2 regions of the Bacillus nitratireducens genome follow, and region 1 is predicted to be linked to the other one. Evidence: predicted binding sites of a transcription regulator. Region 1 holds the regulator's gene; the other holds the start of a gene.
The links. The regulator LexA, encoded in region 1, represses DNA repair genes until DNA is damaged. The targets are predictions, from matches to a motif close to CGAACATATGTTCG.
Positions count from the first base shown of each region.

Region 2: ruvA (Holliday junction DNA helicase RuvA) is a predicted target of LexA. The motif match lies at 4,036-4,049, and genes of this name have one in related genera.

Region 1 covers NZ_JAUMJO010000002.1:508,920-514,593, forward strand. Annotated here, with positions in the region: gene glnR (transcriptional repressor GlnR) at 1-279, shown strand, start outside; gene glnA (type I glutamate--ammonia ligase) at 328-1,662, shown strand; gene Q3V31_RS08955 (PadR family transcriptional regulator) at 1,969-2,292, shown strand; gene Q3V31_RS08960 (DUF1700 domain-containing protein) at 2,285-2,827, shown strand; gene Q3V31_RS08965 (DUF4097 family beta strand repeat-containing protein) at 2,831-3,631, shown strand; gene lexA (transcriptional repressor LexA) at 3,734-4,354, opposite strand; gene Q3V31_RS08975 (YneB family resolvase-like protein) at 4,496-5,152, shown strand; gene Q3V31_RS08980 (DUF896 domain-containing protein) at 5,198-5,437, shown strand.
Region 2 covers NZ_JAUMJO010000003.1:454,886-460,559, reverse strand. Annotated here, with positions in the region: gene tgt (tRNA guanosine(34) transglycosylase Tgt) at 1-1,059, opposite strand, end outside; gene queA (tRNA preQ1(34) S-adenosylmethionine ribosyltransferase-isomerase QueA) at 1,072-2,124, opposite strand; gene Q3V31_RS14310 (DUF2905 domain-containing protein) at 2,144-2,344, opposite strand; gene ruvB (Holliday junction branch migration DNA helicase RuvB) at 2,341-3,342, opposite strand; gene ruvA (Holliday junction DNA helicase RuvA) at 3,348-3,965, opposite strand; gene Q3V31_RS14295 (iron-hydroxamate ABC transporter substrate-binding protein) at 4,154-5,098, shown strand; gene Q3V31_RS14290 (BofC C-terminal domain-containing protein) at 5,112-5,624, opposite strand.

The DNA.
Region 1 (5,674 bases):
CCAACCCGTACAAAGGGGAATCGTAGATTATTTTCATTTAACGATGTGGATAAGTTGTTAGAGATTAAAGATTTATTAGATCAAGGCTTGAATATGGCTGGTATTAAACAAGTGTTACTAATGAAAGAAAATCAAACAGAAACAGTGAAAGTAAAAGAAGAAACGAAAGAAATTTCAAAAACTGAGCTTCGCAAAATACTTCGAGATGAACTACAACATACAGGTAGATTTAATCGAACTTCATTGCGACAAGGTGACATTTCAAGGTTTTTTCACTAAAGATAACTGATTCTGAAGGTGTTTAGAGGGACTAAGGAGGAATTTATAATGGCTAGGTACACAAAAGAAGATATTTTCCGTTTGGCGGAAGAAGAGAATGTAAAGTATGTCCGTTTACAATTTACAGACCTTTTAGGAGTAATTAAAAACGTAGAGATTCCAGTGAGACAATTAACGAAAGCTCTTGATAACAAAATGATGTTTGATGGATCTTCGATTGAAGGTTTCGTACGTATTGAAGAATCTGATATGTATTTATATCCTGACTTAGATACTTGGGTAATTTTCCCTTGGACAGCTGAAAAAGGTAAAGTTGCTCGTCTAATTTGTGACATTTACAATGCGGATGGCACTCCATTTGATGGAGACCCACGTAACAACTTAAAACGTGTGTTAAAAGAAATGGAAGCTTTAGGATTCTCAGATTTCAATCTTGGACCAGAGCCAGAATTCTTCCTATTTAAAGTAGATGAAAAAGGAAATCCAACATTAGAATTAAACGATAACGGTGGATACTTCGACCTTGCGCCGATGGATCTAGGGGAAAACTGTCGTCGTGATATCGTACTTGAACTAGAAGAGATGGGCTTTGAAATTGAAGCGTCTCACCATGAGGTTGCTCCAGGGCAACACGAAATTGACTTTAAATACGCAAGTGCAATTCGCTCATGTGATGATATTCAAACATTCAAACTTGTTGTAAAAACAATTGCTCGTAAACACGGTTTACACGCAACATTTATGCCAAAACCATTATACGGTGTGAACGGTTCAGGTATGCACTGTAACCTATCACTATTCAAAAATGGTGAGAACGTATTCTTCGATCAAAACGGTGACTTACAATTAAGTGATGATGCTCGTCACTTCATCGCAGGTATTTTAAAACACGCACCAGCATTTACAGCGGTAGCAAACCCAACTATAAACTCTTACAAGCGTTTAGTGCCTGGATACGAAGCTCCTTGTTACGTAGCATGGTCTGCACAAAACCGTAGCCCATTAGTACGTATCCCTGCATCTCGTGGTATTAGTACACGCGTAGAAGTACGTAGTGTTGATCCAGCTGCAAACCCATATTTAGTAATGGCTACATTATTAGCAGCAGGTCTTGATGGAATTAAAAACAAATTAACTCCACCAGCTGCAGTAGACCGTAACATCTACGTAATGACAAAAGAAGAGCGCGAAGAAGCAGGTATCGTTGACTTACCAGCAACATTAGCGCAAGCGTTAGTTACTTTACAATCTAATGAAATCGTATGCGGTGCATTAGGTGATCATTTACTTGAGCACTTCATTGAAGCAAAAGAAATTGAGTGGGATATCTTTAGAACTCAAGTTCACCAATGGGAACGCGATCAATATATGTCTCTATACTAAGAAGTAAAAAAGCCTTGATACTACGGTATCAGGGCTTTTTTTATTTGTGGACAACATAGGTGCTGGCGGAATAAATTGAATAGCTGTCCGCGAGATGCTCGGAAAAATCACGGAGATTATTTAAAATACTATTGTATTTCTTCAATATTGTATGTTTTGCTCAGTGTTTGATGTTGTGGATGTGTTTAGTGATAAATTAAAGTTTGAAAATATAGTACCTTGCAATAAACAGTACTAAGTGGTATATTATGGATAAAACAGGTGCCGTGTATTGAACAGTACTGAAATAAGAAAGGGGGATTGTCCTTGAACGTTCAATTTAAAAAAGGTGTGTTAGAACTGTGTGTATTGGCGCTTGTAAAACGTAAGGATTGTTATGGTTATGAACTTGTTCAGCAAATTTCAAATAAATTTTTAATATCGGAAGGTTCTGTATATCCGCTATTACGTCGTTTAACGAAAGAGGGATATTTTCAAACATATTTAAAAGAATCCACGGAAGGACCGCCCCGTAAATATTATCAACTAACAGAGCAAGGGGAGATGCAACTTACGTTATTAGTAACAGAGTGGCGTGATTTTGCTAAAGGTGTTCAAGAAATTATTGAAGGGGTGGAATGGGATGAGTAAAGAGCAGTTTCTTAAAGAATTATCAAGTCATCTTAGAAAGTTACCAGAAGAAGAGCGACAAGATATTTTATTTGATTATGAAGAGCACTTTCAGTTTGGGATGGAAGAGGGGAAAACTGAATCAGAAATAATAAAGGGACTTGGCTCTCCAAAGGTAATTGCGAAAGACTTGCTTGCGTTGTATCGCTTTGATGAGATGAAAAAGGATCCATCGACTTCGAATATAACAAGAGCTGTCATGGCAGCGATTGGACTTAGTTTGTTTAATTTTATTATTGTATTAGGCCCGTTAGTTGCAATTATCGGTTTTATATTTTCATTTTGGGTCGGTGGTATTGCTAGTGTAGTGACACCATTTTTCGTTATTATAAAAATATTTATGGGTACGTTTATATGGTTGGATCTTTTCGTTAGTATAACGTTTGTTGGAGTAGGTTTGTTGTTATGTATTGTAGCTTATTATAGTACGAAGTGGTTTAAAAGATTATGTGTACGCTATGTAGTATGGAACTTCAAAATGATAAAAGGGGAGTAGATGATGAAAAAGATATTATTAGTAGCTATCGCTTGTATCATTATTGGAGTAATAGGGATTTCACAAACATATGAAAAAGCAGTAAAAACTGCAGAAAAAGGAGATAAAGAGGACGTAATTAAGAACGAAACGCTAAAAAATGTAGAAGTTAAGTTAGATGCAGGAGATATTGTTGTCCAAAAATCTCCTGATTCCTCTTTTTATGTAAAGCAAACAGGGGACGTAAGTAAACAGGAAATTCGTATTGCTGAAGATGGTGATACATTAAAAGTCATAGGGGAAATAGAAAAAGGTGTTTCATTTGATTTTTCATTTTACAATTTTGGATTTCGAACGCCTACATTGACTATATTAGTACCTGAACGTTCTTATCAAGAGATAAAAGTAAATTCATCCGCTGGACAAATAGAAATAAGTAATGTGAAAAGTGACCGCGTAAGTGTTGAAACACTCGCAGGAGAAGTGGATTTGAAACATGTAACAGCTAAGAGTGTGGAGGGATCTACAAAAGCTGGTGAGGTGAGCTTTAAAAAAGTAATAGGGAAAGTAACAGCAAAAACGGCTAGCGGAGATGTATATATTATGGATCATGATCCAAAATATGATGTAGAGGCAAGTTCAACTGCTGGAGATGTAGATATTACTTTGTTGGAAAAACCACAAGATGCAGTTATAACGGGGCAAAGTGCTGCTGGAGACGTGACAATTTTTAATGAAGAAAATCAAAATATAACAATTGGTAATGGGAGTAAAAAAATTAGCGGTAAAACAGCTGCTGGAGATGTTACTATTGAAACGCGTTAATAATTAAGGTAATGCATTCTTTTGAGTAAACGGAAATCTATCAAAATATAAAAAGAAGATAATCCCCTATATAAATAAGGGGATTATCTTCTTTTTATATTTTTAATGTAAATCACGATATACGCCGATTACTTTTCCGATAACTGACACTTGTTTTAAAATGATAGGTTCTAGTGAAGAGTTTTCCGGTTGTAGACGGAAATGATCTTTTTCTTTATAGAAACGTTTAACAGTTGCTTCGTTATCTTCTGTTAAAGCAACTACAATTTCACCGTTGTATGCAGACTGTTGTTGGCGAACTACAACTAAATCTCCATCAAAAATACCAGCGTCAATCATGCTATCTCCAGAAATGCGTAACATAAACACTTGATCTGCTCCAGCAACGATACTAGCTGGAAGTGGGAAGTGATCTTCTACACTTTCGACTGCTGTAATCGGTAAACCGGCAGTAACTTTTCCGACGATTGGAACTTGAATAACAGATTGTGTTTCTGTTTCCATTCGGTTGTCACCTAAAATTTCAATTGCGCGTGGTTTTGTTGGATCGCGTCGAATATATCCTTTTTCTTCTAGTCGTGATAAATGTCCGTGCACTGTAGAACTAGAAGCGAGGCCGACTGCTTGACCGATTTCACGTACGGAAGGTGGATATCCTTTTTCTTGTACTTTTAGCTTAATAAAGTCGAGAATGTCTTGCTGGCGTTTCGTTAACTTTTCCATGTTTTCTAACACCTCGTTTTCTTTCATTTTTCTTATTAATAAGTATAACATGCGAAAAAACATTCTACAAACATAAGTTCGAACAAAAGGAAGATTTATGATACACTAGAGGGAAAATAAAGCGAGAAAGAAGGGTTCAAAATGAATGCAATTGTTTATGCGCGTGTCAGTACAACAAAAGAAGCACAAGAAACATCATTATTGCGTCAAAAGGATGAATTATTGCATTTAGCTGAGCGCTATCAAATGAATGTGACAAAGGTGATTGAGGAGCAGGCTAGTGGCTATACAATTGAACGTGATGGCATATTAGAAGTATTAGATACAATTCGAGATGAACAAGTTGATGTACTTCTAATACAAGATGAAACGCGTCTTGGTAGAGGGAATGCGAAGATTGCATTAATGCATTGTTTACATAAAGAAGGAATAAAAGTATATACACATACGCATAATGGTGAATTACAACTTTCAGATTCTGACTCGATGGTATTGGATATCATTGGAATCGTGGAAGAGTATCAAAGGAAGATTCACAATTTGAAAATTAAGCGTGGCATGCAAAGGGCGGTAGAGAAAGGGTTTCGCCCAGAGAATAATTTGAAAAATCGTCATTTAAGTATAGGACGTGAGAAAAAAGAAGTACCAATTGAGGAAATTGTACGTTTACGCCGGAATGAATTAACTTTTGAAGAAATTGCAGCAACACTTCGTGGTTTTGGTCATGATGTTTCAAAAGCAACTGTACATCGAAGATATGTAGAATATACAAAGCAATTGCTTGATAAAGAGGACTAACTATTGTATGATAATAATCAGTTTTGAGTAGAAGGGGGATTCGAGATGCCAAGTCACGAACTCATTGAACGCATTAACTTCTTAGCGAAAAAAGCAAAAGCTGAAGGCTTAACTGAAGAAGAACAACGTGAGCGCCAATCGCTACGTGAACAATATTTAAAAGGATTTCGTCAAAATATGTTAAACGAATTAAAAGGAATTAAAGTCGTTAACGAAGAAGGCACGGATGTTACACCGACGAAATTGAAAGCTTTAAAAAAGCAAGATAATGCAAAATTAAATTAAAAGATGGGCATAGCCCGTCTTTTTTGATATTAATAGAAAGATACGTGAGTAATAGCTTTCCGGTTGTAATGCTACTTCAATCGTTTCAATACATAGTGAGTGGTGAATTTAGACATATCAATTGATATGTCTTTTATTATGTACTTGTTGCGAAGGTAATATGTGAATAAATCGAATTGGTTGACATAGCGTTATTAGAAGCAATGATTGCAAGTAGATTCAAGTAGATTGTATATA
Region 2 (5,674 bases), on a different contig from region 1:
AATAGCTTGTCTCACCTGCTCCATTAAGTTTAACAGAAAATGAAGGTTGTGATAAGACGTTAAACGAATTCCGAACGTTTCATCACATTTCATTAAGTGACGAATATACGCACGAGAGTAATTTTTACATGTGTAGCAATCACAGTTCGGATCAAGCGGACCGAAGTCTCTAGCGAATTTCGCATTTTTTACAACTAAACGACCTTCACTTGTCATACATGTACCATTTCGAGCGATACGAGTTGGAAGTACACAGTCAAACATATCAACACCGCGAATTGCACCATCAATTAACGAGTCAGGAGAACCTACTCCCATTAAGTAACGTGGTTTATTATCCGGAAGAAGTGGTGTTGTAAACTCAAGAACACGGTTCATAATATCTTTCGGTTCACCAACAGATAGACCGCCTATAGCATATCCAGGGAAGTCCATTGAAACAAGATCTTTCGCACTTTGACGACGAAGCTCTTCAAACTCTCCACCCTGTACAATACCGAATAAACCTTGATCTTGTGGACGTTCATGTGCTTTTAAGCAACGCTCTGCCCAGCGGCTTGTACGCTCTACAGATTTCTTCATATATTCAAAAGTAGCTGGGAATGGTGGACACTCATCAAATGCCATCATGATATCTGAACCTAATGCATTTTGGATTTCCATCGCTTTTTCTGGTGATAAGAATAATTTATCTCCGTTTAAGTGGTTACGGAAGTGAACACCTTCCTCTTCGATACGGCGGAAGTCACTTAAACTAAATACTTGGAAACCACCAGAATCTGTTAAAATTGCACGATCCCAGTTCATAAATTTATGCAAACCGCCTGCTTCGCGTACAATTTCATGACCTGGACGTAACCATAAGTGATACGTATTACTTAAGATAATGCCCGAATCCATTGCCTTTAATTCTTCTGGTGACATCGTTTTAACTGTTGCAAGTGTACCAACTGGCATAAATGTTGGTGTATCAAATGAACCGTGTGGCGTATGTACACGACCTAAACGCGCACCCGTTTGTTTACAAGTTTTAATAAATTCATAACGAATTGCTGTCATAATTTACTCCTTTTATTTGTTTCTCATTTTAGAGTGAGATGCAACGAACATCGCATCACCGAAACTAAAGAAACGATATTTTTCTTTTACTGCTTCATTGTAAGCATGAAGTACATTATCTCTATTTGAAAATGCACTTACAAGCATAATTAATGTTGATTTTGGCAAATGGAAGTTTGTAATTAAACCATCAATTGCTTTAAATTCATAACCTGGGTACATAAAAATATCTGTCCATCCAGAAGCAGCGCAAAGCTTACCATCATGATCTGTCGCAATTGTTTCTAACGTACGAGTTGATGTCGTACCTACTGTAATAATACGTCCACCATTCTCTTTCACACGATTTAATAACACAGCCGTCTCTTCAGACATATGGTAATATTCTGCGTGCATATGGTGCTCTTCAATCGTATCTGCAGAAACTGGTCTAAATGTTCCAAGCCCTACGTGAAGTGTAATGAAAGCTAATTGAACACCCTTTTGCTTTAACTTCTCAAGTAACTCTTCTGTAAAGTGAAGTCCCGCAGTCGGCGCTGCTGCTGAACCAATTTCTTTCGCATATACTGTTTGGTAGCGATCGCGATCTTCTAGCGTCTCTTTAATATATGGAGGAAGTGGCATTTCCCCAAGTTCATCTAAAATTTCATAGAAGATGCCGTCATATGAAAATTCAAGCTGACGTCCACCTTGATCTGCAGTTCCTGTGCAAGTTGCTTTTAATTTCCCTTCGCCAAAAGAGATCACGGTTCCTTCTTTTACACGTTTCGCTGGCTTAACAAGCGTTTCCCACGTATCGCCTTCTTCTTGTTTTAGAAGAAGTACTTCAATGTGTGCACCTGTATCTTCCTTCACACCATGCAAACGAGCAGGCATAACTTTCGTTTCATTTAAAACTAAGCAATCCCCCTCATGTAAGTAAGAAAGAATGTCTGTAAAATGTTTATGCTCAATATCACCGGTTTCACGATCTAACACCATTAATCTTGATGTTTCACGATCCTCTAATGGGACTTGTGCAATAAGTTCTTCTGGTAAATGAAAATCAAACAGATTAATATCCATAACTATATCCACCTATTTCTTATTTAAATCGATTTATTATATACATAATAAAAGATAATACAATACTTAACACAATACATGTAATGATAGGAAAATAAAAGGTAACGTTTCCTTTTTTCACAAAAATATCGCCTGGAAGTCTTCCAATGAACTTCCAAGCTAGACCAACAACAATGAGTAAAATACCAGCTGTAATAAGCAGCTTTGGCATCTCCGTCATGCTTTTGGCATCTCCATTCCGAAATGTTCATATGCAAGCGGAGTTACAATACGGCCTCTTGGAGTTCGTTGTAAAAAGCCAATTTGTAATAAATATGGCTCATACACATCTTCAATCGTATGAGATTCTTCCCCAATCGTCGCCGAAACTGTTTCTAGTCCAACTGGACCACCGCGGAACTTTTCAATAATACCAAGTAATAATTTATGGTCAATATGATCAAGACCTAATTTATCTACTTGTAGTAGTTCTAACGCCATTTGTGTAATTTCCATTGCAATTGTTCCGTCGCTGCGAACTTGTGCGAAGTCCCGTACACGTCGTAATAAACGATTCGCTATACGAGGTGTACCACGAGCACGTCTTGCAATTTCTAGTGCAGCTAACGAATCTATTTCAACTTCAAACACTTCTGCTGTACGTTCGACAATCGCAGAAAGCTGATCTACTGTATAATACTCTAATCGTGAAAGTACACCGAAACGGTCACGAAGTGGTGCTGATAATGCACCTGCACGCGTCGTTGCCCCAACTAGCGTAAATGGAGGTAAGTCTAATCGTACAGAGCGCGCTGATGGTCCTTTTCCAATCACGATATCAAGGCAAAAATCTTCCATCGCCGGGTATAGCACTTCTTCAATAGATCTATGCAAACGATGAATTTCATCAATAAATAATACATCTCCAGGCTGAAGCGCTGTTAATACAGCTGCTAAATCTCCTGGTCTTTCAATTGCGGGACCTGACGTCGTTCGAATGTTAACACCCATTTCATTGGCAATAATATTCGCAAGCGTCGTTTTACCAAGTCCAGGTGGGCCATATAAAAGTACGTGGTCTAACGTTTCTTCACGCATTTTCGCCGCTTCAATAAACACTTCTAAATTATGTTTCGCTTTATCTTGGCCAATATACTGACGGAGCGTCTGTGGCCGTAATGAATACTCTAAATCCGCATCTTCGTATCCAGATTCCCCTGAAAGGAGACGTTCGTCCATTATACTCACCTCTTACCGTTTAGTAAAAGACTAAGTGCCTTTTTAATATATTGATCCGTCGTTAATGATTCTTTTAATAACTCTGGTACAACGCGAGAAACTTCTCGTTCTGCATAACCAAGTGCACGCAATGCTTCCAGTGCTTCGTCAAGTTCCACTGATGAACCCTTCTTCTGATCAAAACTTTCGACATCCGAGAACAGATCAACAAATGCATCTGGCACGACATCTGCTAGTTTTCCTTTTAAATCTAAAATCATTTGGCGCGCTGTTTTCTTTCCAACGCCCGGGAACTTCACTAAGAACTTCTCATCTTCATGTTCAATCGCTTGAACGACCTGTCCGGTTTGACCAGAAGCTAAAATTGCAAGAGCTCCTTTTGGCCCAATGCCAGACACACCTAACAACTTTGTAAATAATAAACGCTCTTCACGTGTTTTAAACCCGTAAAGTGCCATAATATCTTCTCTCACATAATGATATGTATAGACACGGATTTCTTGCTTACTTCTTTGAAATACATACGGATTTGGTGTGAAAATTTGATAACCAATTCCATTATGGTCAATTACGACATATTCCGGTCCTACATACTCCACGTAACCTGTAACATATTCAAACAAAATACAATCTCTCCCTCTCAAATCATGTATTCCATTTTAACATATTTAACAATAGAAAAGCGAGACTGCCCCAACAAATGTTCTCTATTTGAAACTTCTGTTATTTTCCATTGACAGAAAGGATAAAGCACCTTAATATACAGAAGTCGATAATGATTATCAATACTAATTAAAGGGGTTACATCGGGATGAAACGTAAGCTATTTATTTTATTTACTATTATGCTAGTTGTTCTTTCTATCGTTGGCTGTTCTTCTCAAAAAGAAGAGTCAAAAGCAAAAGAACAACCGAAAACGAAAGTTGTAAAACATGCTAAAGGGGAAGCAACAATTCCAGTTAATCCAAAGAGAATTGTTGACTTATCTGGATCAACAGAGGAATTATTAATCCTTGGACATAAGCCTGTTGGTACAGCAAACACATATAAAGATAAAATCCAAAATCACTTAACAGAAAAGCTAGACGGAGTAAAAGCAGTCGGCTGGTACTGGGCGCCTAAAGTTGACCTAGAGGCTGTTACAGCTTTAAAACCAGACTTAATTATTTTAAACAATCGTCAATTGAAAATTTATGATCAACTAGAAAAAGTGGCACCGACAGTTGTTCTAGAAACAAATCTAGAAGACTGGCGTGGTAAGTTTAAAGAAGTAGGTAAACTATTTGACGAAGAGAAGAAAGCTGACAAATGGATTGCAGATTACGATAAAAAAGCAGACTCTTTATCAAAAAAAATTAAAGAAAAAACAAAAGATGAAAACTTTATGTTCGTCGCAGTTACACCTCAAAACTTCCGTGTATACGGTAGCTTTGGATACGGTGACATCATCTTTAATGATTTAAAGCTTCCAGCAACAAAAGGTACAGATTTAAAACAAACGATGGCACAAGTATCACTAGAAGGTCTTGTTGCATTCCAGCCTGACCAAATGTTTATCGTAAACTTCGGCGGTGAAGCTGATAAAGTGTACGAGGACTATAAAAACAGTGCCGTTTGGAAAGACAATAAAGCCGTAAAAAGCAATCACGTATACGAAGTATCAAATGAAGTCTTCAATACGAAAGCATTCAATCCAATCGGAAAAGACATGCTAATTGATGAAATTGCAAAAGAAATTTTAGCTAAAAACAAATAAGAAAAGCAGCTCATCATGAGCTGCTTTTCTTATTATTTTGCACTGCATACTGCTTCATTTTTTCGATTGTCTTCACAAAACCTTCTTTTGATTTTATGCGAATACCACGTTTCAATTTCGCACGCTCATAACTCTCAAGCTTTTTCATATCAATTTGAAAGAAGGAGTGGATCGCGTTATCACTTTTCGGTACCCCTTTGAAAATTTGTAATATCCCTTCCTCTGAAACACCAAAATACCCGCTCGTTTTCAGTAAAGGAGAAATATCATCAACTTTCTTTTGTAATACGATTTGCACATCATCACGATCAACAAGTTGCCATTCCTTATATTGCTGCAAAAACTTTTCTAAATCCGCTACTTTTTCTGTCAGTATTTCCTCACTTACTTCTCCGTCAACATACATGCGCTCTAATAAAATTGTAACTTGAGGTTCTTTTTCTACTACTTCTGCCCTCACATCGGATCCATAAGCTAAGCAAAACATCATAACGAAAGCTTGCAATGCAATTAGTATCCATTTCATTTCCGTTCACCTCTTCTAGGCAAAATCATACTTTCATTTGTAGCTTTTCC